2 regions of the Pseudoalteromonas sp. NZS127 genome follow, and region 1 is predicted to be linked to the other one. Evidence: riboswitches for the same ligand, from Rfam matches in the RefSeq annotation. Region 1 holds a riboswitch; the other holds the start of a gene.

Region 1 (7,494 bases):
TCTTCTTCAAGAGCGGAGCATTTTTTACGAAGCTGGTCGAGTGTTTGCTTGCCGTCTCCACCAATCACTTCATTTAAAATACATTGTTTTACCAGCTCAATATTACTATTTTGCTCATTGCTTTTAGGCTTTTCTTCAGCAAAAACAGTAGTACTAACTAATGTTGAAAGTATGATCAAGTATCGCCAGCTCATTGTAATTCCTTTGTGAGTATTGATGGTTTAATGCGTTAATTTAATTATAACGCCTTTTTACATATGTAACGGTGAACTTTTACTGAATTTACGTATATTTTGTATAATTAGATCAAAATAAAAGCGGCCTAAGCCGCTTTTATAATGCAAATTAACTATAGTTAACTTACTCTCACGCAATGAGAAGGGAGAGCTTAAAGCTCAAATACGTTAGTAAAAAATTTATACAGTTCAGTGCCTTGGTTAACACTCGCCGAGGCAAAGTGCAGTATGGCAATAGCATCACACTCAAGGATAAGTGTTTGTAGTGGCTGTTCACTTAAATAACGCTCCATGCGCAGTATTTTAGCAATTGGCTCACCCGCTTTAATATGCGCGCCTAGGGGGGCAATATACTCAACCATTCCGCCCATGGGCGCGTAATAAGCAAAGTAATCATTTAAATGACACGCGTAGCGAGTAATGCTAGCCGGCGTGTGGGGTGCATTTTCAAATACGGCTTTATAATTTAAGTAACTTAAAATACTGTTTGCATCGTTTAGTGCTTCGCTCAAGTCTATTTTTTCTTGGCTGCCTAGCTCTACAGTAAAAGCTTCTACAGGTATGCTTAGCTCGCGACCTTGTTTGCTCAGTGCTTCGCTTAAATGCCACCAGGGGCAAAAGTTTGCTTCATCCATAGCGCCGTCAAAATCACTAGGAATAAGCAGTACGTGCTCAATATTAAAATACCGAGCGCTATTAGCTGCATAGGTTGGGCAGTACAAGTGCTTGCTTGAAATAGGACCTGTGTGTAAATCCAGTACTATATCGGCTTGGTGAGCGAGCTTTTGTAAGTTAAGTGCAATGCGTTTACCTGTATTGAGTAAATAAGCAGGGCCGTTGAGTTTGCTGTCAACTTCGTCAATAAGTGCCTGTTTAAACGTGCTTTTTAATGTGGCATCGTCGTATTGCGTATGGTTTTTTGCAAACTGAGTGACTAACTCAGTATTATAATGATACATCCTATTCCAATTAGTGCCGGTGATAGGGTCGAACCGACCTAAGGTAAATTCCCCCGACTTTTGATTACAACCAATAGGATTGGCATAGGGCACTAAAGTAATATCACCTTTAAGATTGAGGTGCTTTAATTGTTCAAGTAGTTGAAAAATTACCGCATTACCTTGTACTTCAGCCCCGTGCATGTTGGCCTGAATATACACACTTGGCCCCGTGCCACCGCCTTTTAAACGATACACAGGAATAGTGAGTGGTAAGCCATTGGCAACTTCACCAACGACGATGTTTTCTTGACTAATTGGTGAGGCGATCATGAGTATCTCAACATTTTAATTTTATCTCGGGTACTTTATTTTAGGTACATTATCTTAGGTAAATTATCTCAAGTAATAACTGGCATCTTCGGCTGCACGTAGGCAGCTAAGTTTGTTTTGTTCTAAAACATATTCGCCTGCAAGTTCGTGGCATAAAAAGTACGGCATACTTTCACTAAAACCATAGGCACCACATTGACTAAACACCAACCAGTCGTGTTCATTTAGATCACTTGGTAATGCGTGCTCGCCCAAGCAATCGAGTGCGGTACAAAGTGGCCCGTATAAGCTCATAGCTTGGGTTGGTGTGTTTGAATCTCGTAGTAACGCTGCTGGAAAGTCTTGACTAGTGACGGCTGGGCGCAATAAGTGGTTTATGCCGCCACTTAAAATAACTTGTTGTTGGCCATAGTTTTGTTTTCGCTCTACCACTGGGGTTGCGTAATGTCCGCATTCACCCACGGCATAGCGGCCAAGCTCCATCCATAGCTCTTCAACGCCCGCCTGTTTTTTAATTTTAGCGAGGGCTGTTATTAAGTCATCCCAATTAAGCGTTATGTCGTTTTGCGTATACGGAATACCTAAGCCGCCACCTAAATCTAAAATTTTAAGGTTTATATTTAAATCGCGAGCAAGCTGGCTAAGTGGTGCAATCATTTGTGACCACAACTCACTGAGTTTTTGCGTACTGAGCATATTTCCCCATTGAAAAATATGCAGGCCATCAAAGCTAAGTGCGTCATAGTCGGTAATATTAAGTGCCTGCCACTCTGTACAACCGAGTCCAAATGGCGTGAGGCTATCGCCACCTAGTGGATTTTTTTCGCCCTCGGGCCAACGTAACTGTACGCGCAGTAATACCTGTAGTTGACAGTTTTGTAGCTTGGCTTGCTCATTGAGCCAGCGAACTTGATTAAGACTTTCGGCAACAAAAGTACGTACGCCGCGCTCAATAAAGTGTTTAATTTGTTTTGGGCTTTTAGCTGGCCCGGTGTTGAGCACGCGATCGCTACTAACGCCTTGAGCAAGTACTTGCTCAAGCTCGCCTTTACTGGCTACGTCAAAATTAAACCCGGCGTTATCTAAGCATTGAATAATTTTAGACAGTGGATTTGCTTTAACCGCATACCACAGTTTTACCTCGGTTTGTGCGACCAATTGTGCCAAGTGATTATTTAGCGTATCTAGGTCGTAAACAAAAAATGGGCTATCGAGTTGGCTTGATAATTCATTAATTGCCGTTTTAACGCCCGTGCTCAAAAAGCTCATTAACGTAAAACCTCTTCAAGTAGTAATGATGCATCACTTTGCTCATCGCGGTACTTAACAATTAACGCGCACGACATGCTTAAACCTTGTGCACGCGCCCATTCGTTTGAAGCAGGGCGAGAGCCTGGTATTACAATAGCGTACTCAGGAATTGGCTCGCCTTTATCAAGTTGGCGCTCGTTTACACAGTCGTATACCGGAATCGTGGCCGATAAACGTACACCAGGAGCAAGCACTGCGCCTTTTTTAATTACTACGCCTTCAACAATTACGCAGCCTGCGCCAATAAATGCATCATCTTCAACTACCACTGGGCTGGCACCAATTGGCTCTAACACACCACCAAGTTGCACGGCTGCGCTAAGGTGTACATTTTTACCTACTTGCGCACACGAGCCAACTAAAGCGTGGCTATCTACCATAGTGCCTTCGTCAATGTATGCGCCAATATTTACATACGCTGGTGGCATAATAATAGTGCCTTTAGCTACATAAGCACCACGGCGCACGCTTGAGCCACCCGGGACCATACGTACGCCATCGGTGGCACTAAACTGTTGTGGCGCTAAGTTATGTTTATCAACAAAGCCACCGGCAAATTCGGTGTTTGTACCATTTTTAAAGGCTTCTAAAATACCTTGTTTTACTGCAACGTTAGCCTGCCATTGGCCGCTTTCGTTTTGTGATGCTGCGCGTACTGCGCCCGACTCTAAATTATTTAATAGTTCTAACCAGCTCATTATAAAAACCTATGTTTAATGCCAAGATAAAATGGTGTTGTTTGCTTGTTCAATGCACGTTGTTTGCGTTAATTCGAGGTGAGTTAACGGGGGGCGTAAATACGAACTCGTTAATCGCCCTTGTAAATGCATGAGTACTTTAACGGGAATGGGGTTTGCTACAGTGAACAAGCTACTGATTGCGCTTGACCACTGAGTAAATAAATTGGGGTATTGGCCACTTAGGCTACGCTGTACAAATTCGTGAGTTTGTAGCGGCCAAGCATTAGCTGCTACCGATACCAGTCCTTTAGCACCGGCTTGGGCAAAGTAGGGCATAAGCGCATCATCGCCGCTAAAAATAGCTAAGTTAGGAGCCGCTTGACGGTAAGCTTCAAATTGCGCAATGTTGCCACTGGCTTCTTTAAGTGCCCATAGGTTTTTATGTTGCTGTAGGTTTTGAATGGTTGCTACTGGAATATCGACAGCGCTTCGCCCTGGTACGTTATAAAGCATACAAGGGTGTTTACTTATATTTAAAAGGCTTTCAAACCAATGGGTTTGTCCAATTACACCGGGCTTTGCATAAAGCGGCGAGCCAAGTAAAAAACTATGAATAGGCAGGTGGTTACAGTATTCAACCCAGGCTAATTGCTGTTTGAGGTTCATACCACCTACAGCCACCATTAAGGGTACATTAGGTGATAATTGGCACACGTGCTCAACAATGGCTTGTTGCTCTTTAAGTGTTAAGGCTAAGCCTTCACCTGTGCTGCCTAGTAATAAAATGGCATTATTAGCAGCAGCTTGCTCAGCAACCAAAGTGGTTAAGGTGCCATAGTCGATTGTACCGTTTTGATTAAACGGAGTAACGAGCGCCGTCCAGACTGAGTAGTCATCTAAATTAAAGTTTTTGATCATCTCTCGCGAACTTATAGAATGTTCGGCGAGTTAAGAAGCTATATAGGAAAGAGCCGCATTAACATCGTTCGAACAAATACCCACGTGTAGGGTATGTTATAATTCGAAGAGCGAATGGGCTTAAATAATAGGGCGCACGGCCTTATTATACTAAGACCAGAAGCTCTCCACCAAACTAATAAGCTACGTTTAAATAGCTATTGGTGACAGTCGCTAGGATTCAACCTAGTCGCCCGAAACAACAATGACACAAACATTGTTGTTTCTCGGCGTTAATTCCCCTTACGTATGCTCAATGGAGTTTGTGCTCCTAACATACGCTACCTGAATAACGCACCTCTTCCAGCCCTTTATATTTGTACTGCTAGCAATACAAATATAATTAAATAGGGTAAGTGCGATGATTAAATCATTTTAGCCATCTGGGTGTCAAGCAGCTAAATGCAGATAGTGTCATCGATTTTGGTTACGGTTACGTATAATGACAATTTCCCTTAAACTAGAGGGTAATCGCGGCGCGAAATTTGTAACTGCAAAATAAGGTTTCAAGCAGATGGAAAAATTTAATGATATTTATCAGCGAGCAGTAGAGCGAAAAGGCTCAACACAAATGCTACAGCAACTACTCGCTAAACCCGCATCTAAGCAACAATTAGCAGCTTTAAGTGATGATGATTGGCTGGAAGAGTTTACGCGTAAGGTTTTTCAAAGTGGCTTTTACTGGTCGGTTATTAACAGCAAGTGGGCAGGTTTTAGAGAGGTTTTTTGGCAGTTTAGCGTTGAAAAATTATTAATGATGCCACCCGATATGTTGGAGCAAAAAGCCAGCGACGAGCGTATTGTTCGCAATTATAAAAAAGTAAAAACGATCCCCGAAAATGCGTTCATGATCCATGAGGTTACCCAGCAACATGGTAGCTTTAGTCAGTTTATTGCAGACTGGCCAAGTGAAGATATTATTGGTTTGTGGGCGTACTTAAAAAAACACGGTGCACGCTTGGGTGGAAATACCGGCCCTTATACTTTGCGTGCATTGGGTAAAGACACCTTTTTATTATCGCGGGATGTTGAGAGTTATTTGCGCGCGCACAAAATTATTGATGGTGGCTTACAAACTAAAAAGTCGTTAACTGCAGCGCAAGCGTTCTTTAATGAATTACAGCAACAAAGCGGTTTGAGCATGCAAGAGCTAAGCTTAATTATAGCCTACAGTGTAGGCGATAATCGTGTAGGTATAAGCCAACAACAGTAGAGGGTAGTTATGAATTTAATGCCAAGGTACAGACAAGTAGCCGACAATTTTGCAATTGAAGATCGCCCATCTAAGGTGGCCGCCCCACAGCTATTACTCTGGAACGACAGCTTAGCTAAAGCGTTTAATATTAATGTAGCTCCTGAGTTACGGGCCAGTACTTTTGGCGGCAACGAACAGCAAGCAATTGCAGCGGTTGCACTAGGATACTCAGGGCATCAATTTGGACATTTTTCACCACGCTTAGGCGATGGGCGTGCTCATTTGCTAGGAGCAGTAGCGGATGCGCAAAACCAATTATGGGACATTCAATTAAAAGGCTCTGGTGCCACTCCTTACTCTCGTGGTGGCGATGGCCGGTGTGCACTTGGCCCGGCAATACGTGAATATATAATGAGCGAAGCAATGCAAGCGTTAGGTATTAAAACCACGCGCTGCTTAGCTGTGGTTGGTAGTGGCGAAACTGTGTACAGAAACCCACCTCAGCCTGGCGCTATTGTGACGCGCTTAGCCAGTAGCCACATTCGTGTTGGCTCGTTTCAGTATTTAGCAACACAAGGTGACGTTGCAGGGCTTAAAAACCTTGCCGACTTAGCTATTGAGCGTCATTACCCAAAAATTCAAGCAACAGGACCTGAGCGCTATTTAGCGTTTTTAGCTGCAGTGATTAAAAACCAAGTTGAGCTGGTGGTTAGTTGGATGCGAGTAGGCTTTATACATGGCGTAATGAATACCGATAATACGCTGGTTAGTGGCGAAACTATCGACTATGGCCCATGCGCCATGATGAACAGCTTTGATTTTGATACCGTGTTTAGCTCTATTGATAAGCAAGGGCGTTATGCATTTGGTAATCAACCTAATATTGCTAACTGGAACTGCGCTCGCTTAGCTGAGAGTTTAATACCGCTTGTACATGATGACGACGAACAAGCTGTGTCATTAATGACTCCAATACTAGATGGTTTTGCTGAGCAATTTAATGCTGAATTTAGTGCAATGTGGGCAACTAAGCTAGGCTTAGCTGATACAGATACAGCCGATAAAGAGTTAATTGCAGAGCTATTACAGTTATTAAAAGAGCATCAACTCGACTATACCAATACGTTTGATGCACTAACCGAGTCTTTAACAGGTGTAATGAGCATACCAGAGGCATTAGTTCAGTGGGCCTGTAAGTGGCAAAAATGCACCGATGATCGCAGCTATATTGTAATGCGCGCAGCTAATCCACGAGTTATTCCTCGTAACCATGTGATCGAAAAAATACTTAGTGAGTATAATAAGGCAGGCTCAAGTGAATTACTGCATGAGTTTATGCAGGTTATGCACACACCTTATAAAAATACAGACAAATTGGCAAAATTTCAGGATGCACCTAGCAGTGATAAAGAGTATTATACTTTTTGTGGTACTTAATTATTAGATGTAAATTTAAGTTGCTGATTATAAAAGGTCATTTAGCGGCGGTAGCGCTGCTTTATTATTGAGCACAATAAACTGAGCTGATATTATTGATATGCATTTAAAGCTAAGTGGCTGGCGCTCAATATAAACTCAGCGAGTGAAGTAGGTATGGTTATTTAATAAATTTAGATACCAGCAATAGTATTTATTATTTAGGGGTTGGGTAAAGTAATTTATATGTCCTAAACTTACTAATACCGTACATATAGAGTATTAAAAACGAATTAATTATCTTTTGTTAAGTATTGATTAATAAAGGATCAGGTAATCTTAATAAAACTGGTTGAGCTAGAAAGAATTAGCTATATTTTTAATTGTTAAAATGGGAAGAAAACAATGAAATTAAAATCACTTACAAT
Region 2 (7,494 bases), on a different contig from region 1:
TTCTATTACCGCTTTATAACGTTTTTGCAGCGATTGCACCGCGTTATTAGATTTAGCTTGCTCAACAATATTTAAAATAGCGTTTTCGTTGTGTGCGTACAGTTTCATTATTTTGCGTACTCGATCATCCATAATACGGCTAAAACGGCGTAAGTCGTCAAAATCTTCCACTTCGCCCGCGTTAGCTAAGCGATCGCCAAGGCGAGCTAAGTCCTCTACTAATACGCTAATTTCTTGTGCTAAACCTAAATGCTCTTCTTGCAGTAAAAATGTAGCAAAGTCGGCAATGGCACGGTTTATTTCAAGCTGCGAAGATTTAGCTAAAGGAATTATAATATCTTGATTTAACAAGCGATTAGTTTCTTTATAAATTCGCTCGTTATGCCATGTAGGTTGTTTGTGTTTAATGGCATTTTGCAAATCTTTAATACTAAAGTCGGCCATTTTAAAACGTTTAAATAATAGCTCTAGCACCCCCCAATGTTCGCTAAGGGTATTTAATAGCTTTTTAGCTGGGATCATAAGGCGTTTATACATCCTAGTATGTTGTTAAATAACGAGCTAAATAAGCGAGTTATTCGTAATTTTAATAGCGCTGATAGCACTATGGTATTCGTTTTTACAACGATTTAATAATAGTTTTTACCAGGTCATAGTGATAACATCCGCACCGAAAATAGGCACACGAAATATGCGGCTCTATTTTCTTCATAGGTTCAATTTTTACATTATTCCAAAGGTTGTTCAATTATCATGGTTTCCTCTATTATCCTGACTTTAATAGCGATTGCATTTTTGCTGATCGTTATTGAGGATATAATCCACGTAAACAAAGCTAAAACGACACTTTTTTTTGGTACGCTCTGCTGGATTATCTCTTTTATCTTCCCTATTAATGGGCAAAGCCCTGATACGATTCAATCACTCCTTAATCATAATATTTTAGAAATTGCCTCCTTATGGCTGTTTTTAATGGCGGCAATGACCTTTGTTGCCTATTTAAACTCAAAAGGGTTTATCGAAAATATTGTTAACCGGATTATGCCAAAACGAATTAGCGAACGTAAGTTAATGTTTTTGGTTGGTGTTTTTGCATTTTTATTCTCTTCTATTTCCGATAACGTAACCGCTACGCTTATATCTTTAGCGGTGGTTTTATCATTAAAACTTGAAGCCAAAAAGCTAATTAGATATGCCACGCTGATAATTTTTGCGGTTAACTCTGGTGGTGTGTCGTTAATTACCGGTGATGTAACCACGTTAATGATATTTTTAGATGGTAAAGTAACTATTAGCAATTTGTTATTGTTAATTGGGCCAGCATTTGTAAGTGTGATGCTGTTAGCTGCACTGTTATCAATAGGCTTAAATGGCCAGCTCGACTTTACTAAAACCAAGCAAAAACGCATTGAAAAAACCGATATTACAATTGCAGTTATCTTCTTATCTACGGTTATTGCTACCTTAACACTGAGTGTTTTATACAGTGTACCGCCATTGCTTACCTTTTTGTTTGGTTTGTCTATGATGTTTTTAGTGGCGCAATTTTTAATGCGCAAAAAAGACATAAACAAAGACATGATAGATTTTATTCGTGAAATAGAATACGACACCTTGTTGTTTTTTGTAGGTGTATTATTACTGGTAGGGGCGTTAAAAGAAGTTGGTATGTTAAGCCACTTTAGCGACCTGTACACAATAATGGCACCTGAATACGCAAACTATTTAATGGGTATATTGTCGGCAGGCGTTGATAACGTACCACTTACTGCCGCGTTATTAAAAGCAGATATAGTAATGACACAGCAGCATTGGCTGTCGTTTACTTATGCCACAGGCGTAGGGGGCTCTATGTTAATTATAGGCTCAGCGGCGGGTATTATTGCCATGAGCAAAGTTAAAGAACTGACCTTTATGAGCTACTTACGTTTGTCGTTTTATTTATTAATTTGTTACACCGTAGGCTATACAGGCTCGTATTTAATGGCAGGTTTTGTTTAATATTAGTTATTAAAGTGCTTGACAGCTAGATGTCTAAACGATAACTTTCAAAGCCCCAGTAAAGTATTGATCTTTTCAATATATTGCTGGGGTTTTGTTTTATTAGTGATTGCTAAAATAGCCATTAATACAACATTCAGAAGAGGTGCGATACTTAGGTATTTAATGTGAGGTGACGAACGCCGTTGAGCATTAAAGAGGGAAGTACTCGCCGAGAAAAATAACGCGTCGTCGTCGTTGTTTTTCGGTTTATGGGGCTGAATCCTCAAAACTGTCACCAATATAGGTGGAGAGCTTCTGGCAGTGAATTTTCTTACCTTATATTTGCTGCCAAGTTCTTCTTGTTTTATTACGGTTTGGATGCCGTGAAAGGAGACGAAATGACAACCCAATCAGTGCCACATGTAGTATTAGGCAGCAAATCAAATTATACCGTTGCTAAATTTGGCGGCACCAGCGTAGCTAACTTTGCAGCTATGGACCACAGTAGTAAAATTGTAGTAGCAGATAAAAGCGTGCGTATTGTTGCACTAAGCGCCAGCGCAGGAGTCACTAATCATTTAGTTGAGCTATGTAAAATCAACCTTAGTGAAGATGAGCGCCAAGCACATATTAACGGCGTGCTGGCGATTCAGCAGGCTATTTTAGCCGAGTTGAGTTTAGATACCGATTTAGCGCAGGGCTTTGCCCAAACGTTAGCGGCATTTGAAAAACTAGCCAGCCAAACGCTACAAACTAAAGCGCTACATGACGAGCTATTAAGTTTTGGCGAGCGGTTATCAACTTATTTATTTACTCAAGTGCTGCGTTTAAAAGGTTTAAATGCAATACGCTTTGACGTGCGCCAAGTGCTTAAAACCGACAGTCAATTTGGCAAAGCAACTCCTAATGTTGCAGCTACTGCACAAGCAGCAAGCGCATTACTTATTCCGCTTTTAGACGATCAAGTAATTGTTACACAGGGCTTTATTGGCAGCGACGAACACGGCCAAACGACCACTTTAGGGCGCGGCGGATCAGACTACAGTGCTGCATTACTGGCCGAGGCTATTCATGCTAAAAGTGTGCATATTTGGACTGACGTAGTGGGTATTTTTAGTACCGACCCGCGTTTATGTGTAAAAGCCACGCCAATTGCACGCCTTAGCTTTGACGAAGCTGCCGAAATGGCTACCTTTGGTGCAAAAGTATTGCATCCGGCAACTATTTTACCCGCCAGCCGCAGCCATATTAATGTGTTTGTAGGTTCGAGCCGTGAGCCAGAGCGCGGTGGTACTTGGATTGAGCGTGAAAAGTCGCAACTGCCAGGAATTCGCGCAGTAACACAACGTAAAAACCAAATATTACTTACTCTTAAAAGCCCCGAAATGCTATTAGCTAGTGGCTTTTTAGCCCGAGTATTTACTATTTTAAGCGAGTTTAATATTTCGGTAGATTTAGTGACCACTTCTGAAATTAGCGTAGCAATAACGCTTGATAACGCGCCTAATGCATCGCGCCCAGAGCTTGATCAGGGTTGCTTAGATAAACTTGCTGAGTTTTGCCATGTGTCGGTAGAAAACAACTTAACCTTAGTGGCGCTTATTGGCTCAGAAATACAGTTGCGCCAGCACGAAATGAACTTAATGCAGGTATTAAGTGACTTTAATATAAGGCTAATTTGCCACGGTGCAAGTAAGCATAACTTGTGCTTTTTGGTCGAGCAAGGCGAATCCGACAACGTAGTGCAAGCTATTCATAGCCGACTACTCGAAAGCGATTGCGCGGCCTAATATAGCTAAATTAATAAGAGAGCACTGCCAGTCAGTGCTTTTTTCGCTCACTACACTTATATCAAATTCGCCTACCACAGAACTACTGGCATTAAGCTGCGCGCAAGTTAACTCTGTAAACACATTAGGGCTTAGTAACTTGGCAATAGGGCGGCTAGTGGCTTTAGCGAGCGCTTCTTTTAAGGTCCAAATCCTAAAAAAGTGTTTAGCTTGATCCTCTGCATTGGTGGGCTTGGTGATCAGCGCAATTTCATCGGTATGATAAAAATGCTTTGCGAGTTTTTCAAAAGGGCGCTTTGTGCTTATTTTTTCAATATCGAAACCAAACTGGGCTTTTGTAGGGTTAAGTGCAGCGCCAACAAAACCATTAGAATGCGATATACAGGTATTAATAACGGTGTGGCTGTTATTAATGTGTAGCGCTAATTTACTTGTTTGTAGGTTAAACTCTGAGCTTATATTACATGGCTTAATGCCCGCCATATTAGGGTGCGATGTTATAACTAAATACTTAAGTAATAATCGCGTGGCTAAATACTCTTGCTTGGCCGATACGCTTTTACGGCGGTTTATTATTTGCAGCTCAAAAGGGCTTAAATAATCAGGCAAATTAAATTGGCTTATATCGAGCGTTTTAGCGTCAAACAATAAAATAGGGCTTTTATTGTTACTAAAAGGCTGATTAATTTGCAGGGTGTTTTTAAAGTAAAGTGAACTCATAAACGCTCAAAATAATAATAAATTTAATACCGATTACCTGCTTGTATGCATAAGCTGAACATATAGTGAGCGGTTGTTAGTTGTTGTGCGCGCTAGGTACATTTTTATTACTAAGGCGCGATGAAATATGGTTTAATTCACAACAGCTAAAATAATAACAGATTTGTAGGTGTATGACACAAGTGCGTGATGGTTTTCAAAGTCGACTTGGTTTTGTATTGGCCGCCGCTGGCGCAGCGGTAGGTTTAGGTAATATATGGGGTTTTCCTACGCAGGCTGCTAACCATGGTGGTGGTGCTTTTTTGCTGGTTTACTTTATTGTTATATTTTTACTTGCTTTGCCGGCTTTATATACCGAGCTGTATTTAGGGTATTACGCCCAAGCTAATCCGGTAAAAGCACTTAGGCAAGCATGGCAAAATAAAGCCCCTAAAGTAGGCGCGGCTGCAGGTTATATTGGCCTTGGCGGCGCTATTGTAATGCTTAGCTTTTATTCAATAGTGGCAGGGTGGATGCTGTCGTATGCTATTGAACCCGTAACTACATTTTTAGGGTTTAGCGGCGCTAGCGAATTTTTACACAGCGACTCTGCGCTGCGTAATTTTGTGTTTACCCCGCTTATGCTTATTTTAACCGCGAGTATTATTTTAAAAGGGGTTAAATCGGGTATTGAAACCTGGTCACGGCGTTTAATGCCGGTGCTGCTAGTATTGTTAATTGGTTTAATTATTTATATTGCAACGCTTGATGGTGCAAGTGATGGCTTTGCAGCGTATTTAATACCTGACTTTAGCCAAATACTCGACCCTAACTTAATTATTGCAGCTATGGGGCAAGCCTTTTTCTCCTTATCGCTAGGTGTGGGCTGCATGATGATTTACGGCTCGTATTTAAAACCCGGTGCTAACTTACCAAAACTGACTGCCAGCGTAGCACTACTCGATACCAGTGTGGCCTTTTTAGCTGGTTTACTTATTGTGCCTGCTATTTACGTGGCGCAGCACAATGGCGTAGAAGTATTTAGTAACGGTAAATTAATTGGTGAAGGGCAGCTTATTTTTGCCATTTTACCCGCGTTATTTAGCACCATGGGCGATATTGGCTTATTGGTTGGGTTATTGTTTTTTGTATTAATGTCGATAGCCTCGGTTACTTCTACTATATCAACCACCGAAATTCCGGTGGCGTTTTTAGTCGAAAACCACGGTGTTGATCGCACTAAAGCTACGTGGCTAGTTAGTGGCGTAGTGCTAGTGTTTGCCAGTTTAATAATACTTAATTTTGATTGGTTATTTGGCTTGGTTATTATGGTATTTACCCAGTACCAATTACCGTTAATGGGATTGTTTTACTTTGTTACTGTGGGCTGGTTATGGCAGCGCGGTAACAAACTACACCAGGCAACTAGCGGCGCGCATTACTGGTTTGCTCAGTACATACGTTTTGTTTGCCCAATATTAATGACCTTGGTATTTGCCAATGTGGCGTTTAGTAGTTAAGCGTTACTGCAAGTTATAAATAAAACGGGAGCTTTTGCTCTCGTTTTGCTTTGTTATTTAGCTGTTAGCAATAACTGATTTTCAATTGCCTGCTTTAACGTTTCTGGCTTGGTGCGCGGTGCATAACGGGAAACAAGTTGGCCTTGCGAATTAATTAAAAATTTAGTGAAGTTCCACTTTATTACTCGCCCTTGCGAAATACCTCTGGTGTGCTGCTTTAAGTAATTAAACAAGGGGTGAGCTTCTGGGCCGTTTACCATTACTTTGGCAAATATTTCAAATGTGGTATTAAATTGCGCTTGATAAAAGCTGTTAATGGCTAAATTATCAAGCGGCTCATTTTGGCCAAATTGATTGCACGGAAACGCTAAAATGGTAAATCCACTGTTTTTATAGTGCTGATACAGCTTTTCTAAAGCGGTTAACTGCGCCGAAAAATGACATTCACTGGCAATATTTACAATAAGTAGCGTTTTGCCTTTTAACTGCTTAAAAGAAAAAAGCTCCCTGTTACAACACTCTGCGTTAAATTGATAAATACTATCCATAGATCACCTACTTAATTTCCTATTAAATAAACTTTATAAAGACTTCATTCGCTTTTTTATCAACCGATTGACATAATCAGGCATGGTTTTTAAGTTATCAGTTTAATAGGTCATTTTTATGTCAATGAAAGTAGCATTTATAGGTTTAGGCGTAATGGGTTACCCAATGGCGGGGCATTTAGCAAAAGCAGGGCACAGTGTGTGCGTTTATAACCGTACTCAAGCTAAAGCTCAAAAGTGGGCTAACGAATTTAGCGGCAACTTTGCAGCCACTCCACGCGAAGCTGTAAACGGTGCCGACATTGTATTTATGTGTGTGGGTAACGACGACGATTTACGCTCGGTAGTATATGGCGAAAACGGGGTATTAGCCGGTATTAAAGCAGGCAGTATTTTGGTCGATCATACTACTACTTCAGCTACAGTGGCGCGCGAAGTGGCAGCAAAAGCGGCGTTATTAAAAGTCGACTTTATTGACGCGCCAGTATCGGGTGGTCAAGCTGGCGCCGAAAATGGCGTGCTTACAGTAATGGCTGGTGGCAGCGAAACTGTATTTGCTAAAGTGCAGCCTGTTATGACGGCATTTAGTCGTTTCAGCCAATTGTTAGGTGGCGTAGGCTCAGGACAATTATGTAAAATGGTTAATCAAATTTGTATTGCGGGTGCAGTACAGGGCTTAGCCGAAGGCTTACATTTTGCAAAGCAAGCAGGGCTTGATGGTGAAAAAGTAATAGAAACTATTTCTAAAGGCGCTGCCGGTTCGTGGCAAATGGAAAACCGTTACAAAACCATGTGGGCAGGAGAATACGACTTTGGTTTTGCAGTTGATTGGATGCGTAAAGACTTAGGCATAGCGCTAGATGAGGCGAAAAATAACGGTGCAACGCTAGCAATGACAGCCACAGTAGATGGGTATTACGCCGATGTGCAAGCATTAGGCGGTGGCCGCTACGA

Evidence for each region. Region 1 has a riboswitch for lysine ahead of dapA (4-hydroxy-tetrahydrodipicolinate synthase). Riboswitches for the same ligand answer to the same signal wherever they lie in the genome.
Region 2: it holds a riboswitch for lysine, as region 1 does, so the genes downstream of both, lysC (lysine-sensitive aspartokinase 3) here and dapA (4-hydroxy-tetrahydrodipicolinate synthase) in region 1, are expected to answer to the same signal.

Annotation. Positions count from the first base shown of each region.
Region 1 is NZ_JADYWN010000009.1:58,071-65,564, forward strand. It holds gene I6E78_RS10090 (phospholipase A) at 1-194, opposite strand, end outside; gene I6E78_RS10095 (succinylglutamate desuccinylase/aspartoacylase family protein) at 389-1,507, opposite strand; gene I6E78_RS10100 (PLP-dependent decarboxylase) at 1,571-2,776, opposite strand; gene I6E78_RS10105 (2,3,4,5-tetrahydropyridine-2,6-dicarboxylate N-succinyltransferase) at 2,776-3,516, opposite strand; gene dapA (4-hydroxy-tetrahydrodipicolinate synthase) at 3,532-4,416, opposite strand; lysine riboswitch at 4,569-4,766, opposite strand; gene I6E78_RS10115 (DNA-3-methyladenine glycosylase I) at 4,970-5,668, shown strand; gene I6E78_RS10120 (protein adenylyltransferase SelO) at 5,678-7,087, shown strand; gene I6E78_RS10125 (OmpA family protein) at 7,472-7,494, shown strand, end outside.
Region 2 is NZ_JADYWN010000010.1:97,536-105,029, forward strand. It holds gene I6E78_RS10870 (hypothetical protein) at 1-522, opposite strand, end outside; gene nhaD (sodium:proton antiporter NhaD) at 754-2,001, shown strand; lysine riboswitch at 2,134-2,306, shown strand; gene lysC (lysine-sensitive aspartokinase 3) at 2,382-3,773, shown strand; gene I6E78_RS10885 (4'-phosphopantetheinyl transferase family protein) at 3,747-4,493, opposite strand; gene I6E78_RS10890 (sodium-dependent transporter) at 4,667-5,992, shown strand; gene I6E78_RS10895 (glutathione peroxidase) at 6,046-6,540, opposite strand; gene I6E78_RS10900 (NAD(P)-dependent oxidoreductase) at 6,659-7,494, shown strand, end outside.